Pelagibaculum spongiae: one gene and its partner. The protein of the gene in region 2 interacts with the protein of the main gene of each other region in a pairwise test. Links are inferred from orthologs where the notes say so. Each region holds a gene or a part of one and is shown on either strand. Other genes may lie near its edges.

Region 1 (4,224 bases), on a different replicon or contig from region 2:
ATGCACGCCATCAGATGTTTCAATCGCTATTTGGCAACTATTTTTATTTTGCTGCAACGAGGCTAATTTAGCCGGACAAATTAAATGAATATTATCGGTTTGGGCAATTTTTTGGTGCAGCACTTGACCTAAAGGACGCACTTCAATGACATAACCTAAGGCATCTAGCCCAATACTTTGCGGCTGAATTCGGGTAACACCAAAACGACCCTTGTCTGAAACATGAATCGATCTAATCGGCTGGCAATGGGGTTCAAGCTGCGGCCACAGATTAATATTTCGAAACAAATTAGCCGATGCCTGCGCCAATGCAATGCTTCGATCATCATAACTGGGCTGTAAATTTGAGCTGGGCTCAACAGCTTCTACAATGCCGATTTTCCAGCCTTGAGGTGCCAAGGCCAGCGCCAAAGAAGCGCCTGCCATACCACCACCACAAATCAGAATATCGAAATCGATTGATTGATCCATTTTTAACTCGGGTTTTGCTGCAACAGAGATTTTAACGTAATTATTAAGCCGTTGTTCATGAGCTTTTTTAATCCACAGCTTCCATCCTTGGCTTATGGATCCCTGCATTCGGCTTTGGCATCCTGCGTCGCCCTAATCCGTGCATCCATTCACTTCCATGCTCGGGATGACGGGTTCTGAGTCTAAATTTTACCGCTACAGGTAAAAGTAGACTCGTCATCCTCATCAGGGAGGGTGGGGATCCAATCACAGGGACTATGAAAACGAGTAAAACAAACAGCTGTCAAAGTTATGTTAAATGCTTCTACTAATAAAAAAATACCCTTTAAAGTTATCTAAAGGGTATTTTAAGCGGTTATTTATTTCGTTGCCCCATCAGGGTTTCAATTTCTTCCACTGATTTCACAACATCTGCTGATAAGTTTTCGTAACCAGATTCAGTCACCAAAATATCGTCTTCAATTCGAATGCCGATATTCCAGTATTTTTCATCTACATCATCGCTTGGACTGATGTATAAACCAGGTTCGATGGTCATTACCATACCTGGCTCAAGCTTGCGCCATTCACCATCAATTTTATATTTACCGCAGTCGTGAACATCAATCCCCAGCCAGTGGCCGGTCTTGTGCATGAAAAATGGCTTATAAGCTTCTTTTTCAATTAATTCTTTTACATCGCCTTTTAAAATACCCAGTTCAACCAGACCAGAAGTCAGCGCTTGCAGCGTTGCCTGATGTGGATGATCAAAAGTATTACCCGGCTTAACTTGCTCGATTGAGGCTAACTGCGCATTTAATACTATTTGGTATAATTCGCGCTGCGGCTCAGAGAATTTTCCATCAACCGGGAAAGTACGCGTAATGTCACCCGCGTATTTGCGGAATTCTGCGCCGGCATCGATCAGAACCATATCGCCGTGTTTTAACAGCTGGTTATTTTCGATGTAATGCAAAATACAGGCATTTTCGCCACCACCAACAATGCTTGAGTAGGCTTCATCTCGACAGCCCATTCGTGCAAATTCATGGCAGATTTCTGCTTCCAGTTGATATTCATTTAAACCGGAATGAGACTTCTCCATTGCCCGGGTATGGCCCATCGCAGAGACTTTACCGGCATAACGCATTTGCTCTGCTTCAGCGGCAGATTTAAACAAACGCATTTCATGAATTAAAGGTTCAATATCTTCAAAGCGCTGGGGTGCGGCAATACCAGTACGCACTCGGCCTCTAACAACATTTAATGCTTTTTCTGCAGTAGCTTGCAGATCATTACCACGTGCTAATGGCAAATAAACCGTGTCGCGGTCTTCCATTAATGCCGGTAGCATTTCGTCTAACTTGCTGATCGAAAAAGCTTGATCTGCACCATAAATTTCTTTGGCGCCATCTTGGCCTGCTCGACGACCTGTCCATTGTTCCATCTCCGGATTGCGATCACGGCAGAACAAAATGTACTCGCCTTCTTTACGGTTTGGCGCAATTACCATCACCGCTTCTGGCTCGTCAAATCCGGTCAGGTACCAGAAATTACTATTTTGACGATAGCCATATTCCGCATCACCATTGCGAATTGGATGATCGGCTGCCGCCAGTAACATTAACCCATCAGTTGCCAGCTGAGATTTCAGCTGCTCACGCCGCGATGCAAATTCCTCGGCGGTAATATCCAGTGGCATTTCCATGTTTTTTTTGCTCACTTTTAATTTTAAATCCTTAACAAACGCAGCCCCCGGCTACGTCTGACCACCGCTATTAATGCAGTCGTTCGTCGTCGCCTGGCTCTAAACCTTCTGGCGCATAATCATTAAAAATTAACTGGGCAGCAACCCTGACAAACTCATGAATTTCTTCAAAAGCTGCTTCAGTTTCGTCCATGTCATCTTCTTCATCGATATCGAACTGGGTGACACCCAAGTTACGCATATCAATTAATGCTTCACCAACAGTAGGATCGTCAGGTTCTTTTTCATTTTGACCGGTCAGCGCAAAACCGGTCATAAAACCGCGCACCCAGCTAGTTAAAGCGTCAGCGCGGGCTGCCAAGCCAGCAGATTCATCAGGTATTAATGGTGAAAAACTAAAGTCTGACTGAACAAAACCTTCGGTCGTCATGCGATAAAAGATTCGTAGCAGATCAATCTCTTGTTCTTCAAGATCGGCTTCGCCACCAAACATCGCCTCCATCCAGTCTTTCAAACCGGGCGTATGAGCAGAGCACATTAGTCCACAAAGCAAACCTTGTGATTCCGGTGTTTCGGCCAAAGCGCCGTGTTTATCAAGCAGTTCTTCAAACTGCTGCAGTTGTGGCCATTCGGCAAGTGTTTGCATTTGCGGGTGTCCGTCAGACTAATAAAACAGCAGCCAATCTTACCATTGAGGGTCTATCATATACAGCAGCCGTTGACCGGCAATTAGCCTATCTCTATATTGGCTACTTAAATGGGTGTATAAAGTTTAAAATCGGTATACCACTTACCAGTCGCAATTCCCCGGAAAACGGAAAGTTCCATGTTGCCAGAACATCTGAGCCAGCTTGAAAATCGAATTGATACCCTGATCGCTCTTTGCGAACGACTTCAGGAAGAAAATGCCGCCCTGCGCCGCAGCCAAGCACTGTTGATGCAAGAACGCAGTGATATGGTCAAGCACCAACAGCAAGCCGGCGAACGCCTTGAAGCACTTATATCCATGCTTCAAACAGCGGAGTAATCATGTCCGGCAAAAAAATTTCCATTACCCTTCTGGGAAAAAAACACCAATTATTTTGCCCAGCAGGCGAAGAAGCTGCATTGCATCGCAGTGTTGAATATCTTGAGACTCGCCTTCAGGAATCTAGCGAAAAAGCCAGCTTGCTCAGCTATGAAAGAGTTTTAATGATAACGGCATTAAACATGGCCAATGAGCTGCTTAGAGCAGAAGTCAGTAAAGCGCAAGTAGATATGGAGCTTCATCAGCGTATTTCTGCTCTGCATGAGAATATTGATCAACTTTTACTTCAGCAGCGACAAATGGAGCTGCCAGATTGATGAAAATCTGATAGATTTAATACACCTTCTGGGGCAAGCGATAGTAGGCCAGTTCTTGAGCCGATAATCACACGCCGGGAACCGATTTTGATGTGGTGTGCATGTCCGTTTAGCGGAAAGCCTAAAATGTCATTCTGGTACCCACTTGAACCCTCGGGTTCGAGAGCGTTCACCTACAACGCTGCCCTGGTTGGTGTTAATTTCTACAGTAACAATTTATGTTAAGCTGGCGATTGTTAATTGATCTCAGCTGCACATCATGAACACTCCAAGCAACCAACAACCTCCATCTGATCCCAGAGCTTTACGGCGGCATTTGCGCCAAGCCCGACGTGCGATCTCTATTAGCCAAAGACAACAACTTGACCTGCAAATTTGTCAGCACCTTTTGCAACTGCCACAACTTGACAAGCCCTGCAAGATTGCTTTTTATATGGCTGGCGATGGCGAAGCTGATATTTTACATGCAGCGCTGAGTTTGATGAAACAAGGCCACCAATTCTACCTGCCAATTATTGACTCTGATGGAACCAACCGATTACGTTTCGGTTTATGGCAACCTGACTGCGCCATGAAGGCCAATCGGTTTGATATTGCAGAACCTGATGTTGCCTTTAAAGACCAGCTGACTGGACTGCAGTTAGATTTAATTTTTATGCCACTGGTAGGGTTTGATTTAACGGGCAATCGACTGGGTATGGGCGGCGGATTTTATGATCGAA
Region 2 (5,422 bases):
AAAAATTCTTAACAGCACATTAGATGCTTTCTGTAAGGAAGAAAACTCCTCAGAAAAATCACGTCTGTTAAAAAATGCTGAAGAATATTGCCGTGACCGTTTAGAGCAAGAGCTACCGATTGAAACTAAAGATCTGGCACGTGCACTTGATCAGCAAAACCCAAGTCGATTCTTAGATTTTGCTCACTCACAAGATATCAGTCTGCAGCCAGAAATCCCTTCTAGCAAAACGCAATTGCGCCAGCTGAGCCAAATTTCTGGTCGTGGTGACGGCATCAGTTTGACCTTCAAGCAGGAATTGTTAGGTGACCGGGTTATTTATGATGTGGCCAGCGATACCTTAACCATTAAGGGTTTGCCTAAAGGCTTGAAAAAACAACTAAGTTAATTTCATAAACAAGCCGCTTTAATTCAATCATTAAAGCGGCTTGATTTACCCCTACTTTTTAAATTTTCTTCGGAAAAGTAAAACACCTAGCATCACTAGCCCGCCACTCCAAATCACACCTGCACCGCTAATAGAAGTTTGAAACGGAGTTTCAGAAGTATCCTCTGGTGGTATATATGGTGGTAGCGCTGAAGCATCGACTGGAATAGATAATATCTGACTTAATCCAAGAAAATCTGTTGCAACAACCGTTATTTGGTCAATAGAACGAAATGTTTCTGGCACTTGGTAAGTAAGCGTTACTTGATTGCCTGTAGATAAATCTAGAGAAGCAGCCTCCGACATCACTTGTGAGCTAACAGCCCAACTGACATCGTCCAACTCTAAATCTACCGCTGTTAAATCGATTGTTCTAACTAACTGCGCAGCCTGTGGATTCAACCCACTATCGTCAGCAATCGTAATTTGAGGCGCGGTATTCGTTGGTTCAGTATCGTAATACCAATTAACATTTTCTTCGACAGCAACAGTCACTGATACCAGCACATCGGTATCTGCTGCTAGCTGTCGTTTAGAATATGAAAAACGTGATATCGCATTATCAATACTGGCGGTTCTGATTCTAATATCTGCTGGCTGATTTCGGCCAACAAAATTAAAGCGAACTCGATAGTCGTCTTCTGTATTTGCAATTCTATCAATTCCAGAGCGAGCCAACCTCAATGTATTCGCATCATCCGCAGCCAAACGTCGACGAGTGAAATTATTTGGCAAAGGGTCAAACATCACTGAACTAGTGTATTGACCATACCCCCCGCCTCTAGAAACACTTTCATTAGCATTTGATGCAAATGAATGACTAGAAGGTAAGTGCTCCAAGTCTACAGACATGGTGCTAGAATCCGCTATTTCTGGCGCAGCAAATGGGTTATTTCTTCCTCGTTCAAACCAAAAATAATTAACATCATCTCCGCGAATATCATCATGTGATCCTGAGCGAGAATCTGGACCTTTGCTTCTATTTAGCATGCCATCAGCACCAGCACCTGCAACGGTAAAATACCCATCCGCAGAGCTGGTCAAGCCTTGAGAAAAACCAAATAGTTGCAATAACACTGCTTGCAAATCATGACCAAAAGGCAAAGACGCGTCTAATTGGGCGTTGTTATTGCTCCATGTTAATCGCGTGTAGTGATTGAGCGTGTTAATCAAAGTTGCTTCAAATCGATCTGGGTCTGACAGTTCAGCATCATCAAAAGAAACCGTCAGAGTTACTACACCACCTTGCCCGGTATAACCCATTGGATGAGTAATACGAGTTGGCTGGGAGGGATTGGCACTAATAAAAACACCTGCAGTTGCAGATATACTGAACAACAATAGTAAACCGGCACCCAGACTTTTGATTTCAATCATAATTTAAGCCTTATAAAAAACGAATCGCTGTTGCTACTCGGCAGTTCGAAATTAAACAAACAGGTCTAAGACTAGGCACCCTCCCCCCGAGAATCGACTAACCAGTTAACAACATTGATTTTTTAAAGGCTATTTTTTTCAAATTAAAACATTCATCACTGAATGCTATGTCGCAACAGCATCCTGTCTGCATGCAAAATACATTACCTGTAAATAAAAAAAGCCGATCATAAGACCGGCTTTCAACTACATACTTAAATTTTTTAACGATCTATCGATTCTAAAGTGGCTGATAACAAGGTCCAAAATTGCTGCACTGAAGAAATACTCATTTTCTCAGCTGGTGAGTGAGGATATTTAATCGTCGGGCCAATCGAGATCATTTCCATTGCCGGATAAGCCGCAGAGAAAATACCGCACTCCAAACCCGCATGGATTACCTTCACTTTCGCTGGCTGATTAAATAATCGCTGATGAACTGCCTGAAATTGAGTCAGCAGGCCAGAACTAACTCTTGGTTGCCAGCCAGGGTAAGCACCTTCAAATGCTACATCGGCATTCATTAAACGGAAGCAATCAGCGATCGATTCCGCTAAATTTTGCCGAGCACTATCTTTCAAACTGCGAACCAGCGAGAAAACTTGCAACTCACCTTTTTTCAGTTTTACGATACCAATATTGGAAGATGTTTCGACAACGCCAGCTACTTCATCAGACATTTGTTGCACACCATTTTGTACTGCATGCATCACCTGCAAGAACTTACGCTGTTCAACCATATGTAAGCCGAAAAGTTCGATATCCCGGTCAATCATTTCAGCTTGCAGCTGCATGTTTGGTTCGCTAATCGAAGACTCACTGGCAATGCTGGCAAAAACACTTTGCACCAGCTGCTGAAATTCAGCCACTTTACTGGCGGTTACAGCAACCACCACATCAGCAGTTGATGGAATTGCATTTCGTAAACCACCGCCATCCATGCTGACCAAACGGAAGTCAATCGATTGAAGCTTTCGCAACAAGCGAACCATTAATTTAATCGCGCTGATACGACCAGAATTAATATTGATGCCAGAGTGGCCGCCCTTTAAACCGCTAACACTCAATTTAACCGGAATGAACTCTGGCGCTAATGGTTGCTGCTCCAGCGAGGAAGTCACTGTGACATCAACACCGCCGGCACAACCGACATACACTTCACCTTCATCTTCCGAATCTAGGTTAAGCAGATATTTACCTTGTAATAGATTTGGCTTGAGTCCAAAGGCACCGTCCATGCCATCTTCTTCATTGACTGTTAGCAACACTTCCAAAGGACCGTGCTGTAAATATGGATCGTCCAGAATAGCCAGAGCTGCTGCAACGCCTGCGCCATTGTCGGCACCTAAAGTAGTGCCATTAGCCGTAACCCAGTCACCCTCAATCAGAGTCTCAATTGGGTCCATCTTAAAGTCATGCAAGCTGTCCGGCTCTTTTTGCGGCACAATATCTAAGTGTCCTTGCAAAACAATACCTGGTATATGCTCTTTACCTTTACGTGCAGGCTTGCGAATGATCAGGTTGCCGGCTTCATCTTTGATGCATTGCAGACCTTTTCGATCGGCATACCCCTGAATCCATTCGCTGACCCGTGCTTCATGACCTGAAGGACGAGGAATCTGACACAAGCCTTCGAAATGGCGCCAAAAGGATTCTGGGACTAGTTGGCTGAGAGACATTCATTACTCCTGAGGTAAGCCCAAGCAGATAACATTTAGTGCAAAGACTGCTTGTTTCGGCCTAATAAAAAAATTCAATTTAATCTATGACTATAGATATAGCCCACAAGCACCAAGCTCAACCGACCCAAGTCAATAAAAGGCTATAGCTGACATTCACTCGTTTTATCAGGCCTAACTACCTTCCATTTGCCACAAAACGGTCACAGTTAAATTGTTGAATATAAAAATCAGCAAGTTATTCTAAGACTGGACAGGCTAAATCACCTGACACCCTGCAGTCACTCACCAACCTTCATTCTCCAGGAGGCAATATGCAGCGGATTTCACCCGATAGGTTTTGTATTGCAAAGCAGCAAGGACGACTGGTAAGCGCGACCGTTTTAGGGAAACGTCGAGATGGCTATCTACTGGGAAATAAATTTGTTTTTACCAAGCAACAAGATTGCTGGCTTGAGTGCCAACCAGGAGAATTCGCTCAAGTTAAGGTTTGGCGGTAGTCAATTGAAAGGACATTCCTACAAGAAATAAAAATAAATTATTCTAGACAAAATGCAGACAAAAAAAAGGCCCGGGTTCCGAGGATAGCAGCCAGGGCCGAAGGGGGTATGAGTCAAGGCGTTGACTCGATTTTGCCATGCTAACCAATCGGTCAGCCAAGGTCAATTTCACTAAGATAAAATCCTGAGCGATATCAGTGAGCCAGCTCAATTACGGTAGCGCTTTGAGTTGCTGATATACCCAAACTACTTCAAGGTGTGCGTCTTGAAGTAGTTTGGGTATATACTCCGCCGCCATACAGACTTGTCATTTCAGAACATCATGCCAACACCAATCATTACTGAAGAAGAAACCTTTTTAGTCGGCCAGGAATTGGTTGTAGAGTCACAAGCCAGCAATGGTCGATGGGGCGTCATATTTGAAGATGACGGTGTCCAAGGCATGCTTCATATGCTGGATTCCTCACTGACCGAGTCTCCTTTGCTAGAAACATTGACCATTTATTATGTGGAAGGTGTTGATAAGCCAGACCAGGATGTAGAGCTACAAATCGCTTGGTCAGAAAAGGAAGATGCCGTGGTATTAGTTTTAAATGACTACCCGCACGCCGTGGTAGATTTTTCCAAACAACAAGCTTGCTGTCGCTTAAATCGTGCGGTGAGTTATAACAATTGGAATGTAGACTATCGGTGGGATGACCAATTACTACAGCCGTTCACTAGCTAACGGATAGCCAGCACACTGGCTGCAGCAATCAATACTAATTCTACTTATAGAATGCGTTTTCAGTCACGCTGTGGTCAGTCATATCCTTAACGCCTTTCAGCTCAGGAATACGTTCTAGCAAGGTTTTTTCGACACCATCTTTTAGCGTCACATCGACCATGCCACAACCCTGACAACCACCACCAAACTGCAAAATAGCAACCGTGTCATCTTCGATCATTTCTATCAGTTGAACCATACCACCGTGAGCTGCCAGCGACGGGTTGACTTCATTCACTAAGAAATAAGTCACCTTATCTGATACCGAGCTGTTTTCATCAATATGAAAACGCTTGGCATTCGGCGCCTTAATGGTTAACTGGCCACCACCTAATTCATCAGAATCATAATCGACACTTGCCTCTTTCAAATAAGGCAGGCTTGGTTGATCAAGATGCATGATAAAACCATCAAATGGCAATTTAATATCCGCTTCTTGCTCTTCGCCTGGTCGACAATAGGCAAAACAGGTTTGGGCTTGTGGCGTACCACCTTGGCTGACAGAAACTCTGACCCCCATACCTTCTACATTTTGCTTAGCTAAAAGCTCAGCAAGGTAGGTGATTGCTTCAGGCGTTACTATGATTGAATCCAAAACTTGCTTACTCAATCTGGAATCTCCGTTAATTATGGC

Evidence for each region.
Region 1: the proteins of DC094_RS21555 (region 2) and pepP interact in binary tests that used the Escherichia coli proteins (3 or more experiments, as listed by UniProt). The link is inferred for Pelagibaculum spongiae from one-to-one orthologs.

What each region holds. Positions count from the first base shown.
Region 1 is NZ_QDDL01000001.1:1,070,307-1,074,530, forward strand. What follows is about bases 1-2,964. They hold pepP (Xaa-Pro aminopeptidase), read right to left. Parts: upstream 2,174-2,964; coding sequence 827-2,173; downstream 1-826. Other genes in these bases: ubiH (2-octaprenyl-6-methoxyphenyl hydroxylase), read right to left, coding at 1-579; DC094_RS04565 (UPF0149 family protein), read right to left, coding at 2,229-2,804. Also shown: DC094_RS04570 (TIGR02449 family protein), read left to right, coding at 2,985-3,185; DC094_RS04575 (cell division protein ZapA), read left to right, coding at 3,188-3,502; DC094_RS04585 (5-formyltetrahydrofolate cyclo-ligase), read left to right, coding at 3,762-4,224.
Region 2 is NZ_QDDL01000017.1:21,515-26,936, reverse strand. Bases 1,296-4,196 are described here. They hold DC094_RS21555 (aminoacyl-histidine dipeptidase), read right to left. Parts: upstream 3,523-4,196; coding sequence 2,068-3,522; downstream 1,296-2,067. Other genes in these bases: DC094_RS21550 (hypothetical protein), read left to right, coding at 3,837-4,022; DC094_RS21560 (hypothetical protein), read right to left, coding at 1,296-1,804. Outside these bases: DC094_RS21565 (nucleoid-associated protein), read left to right, coding at 1-388; more of DC094_RS21560, read right to left, coding at 440-1,295; DC094_RS21545 (DUF2251 domain-containing protein), read left to right, coding at 4,345-4,749; DC094_RS21540 (NifU family protein), read right to left, coding at 4,790-5,398. UniProt on the Escherichia coli protein: Dipeptidase with broad substrate specificity. Requires dipeptide substrates with an unblocked N-terminus and the amino group in the alpha or beta position.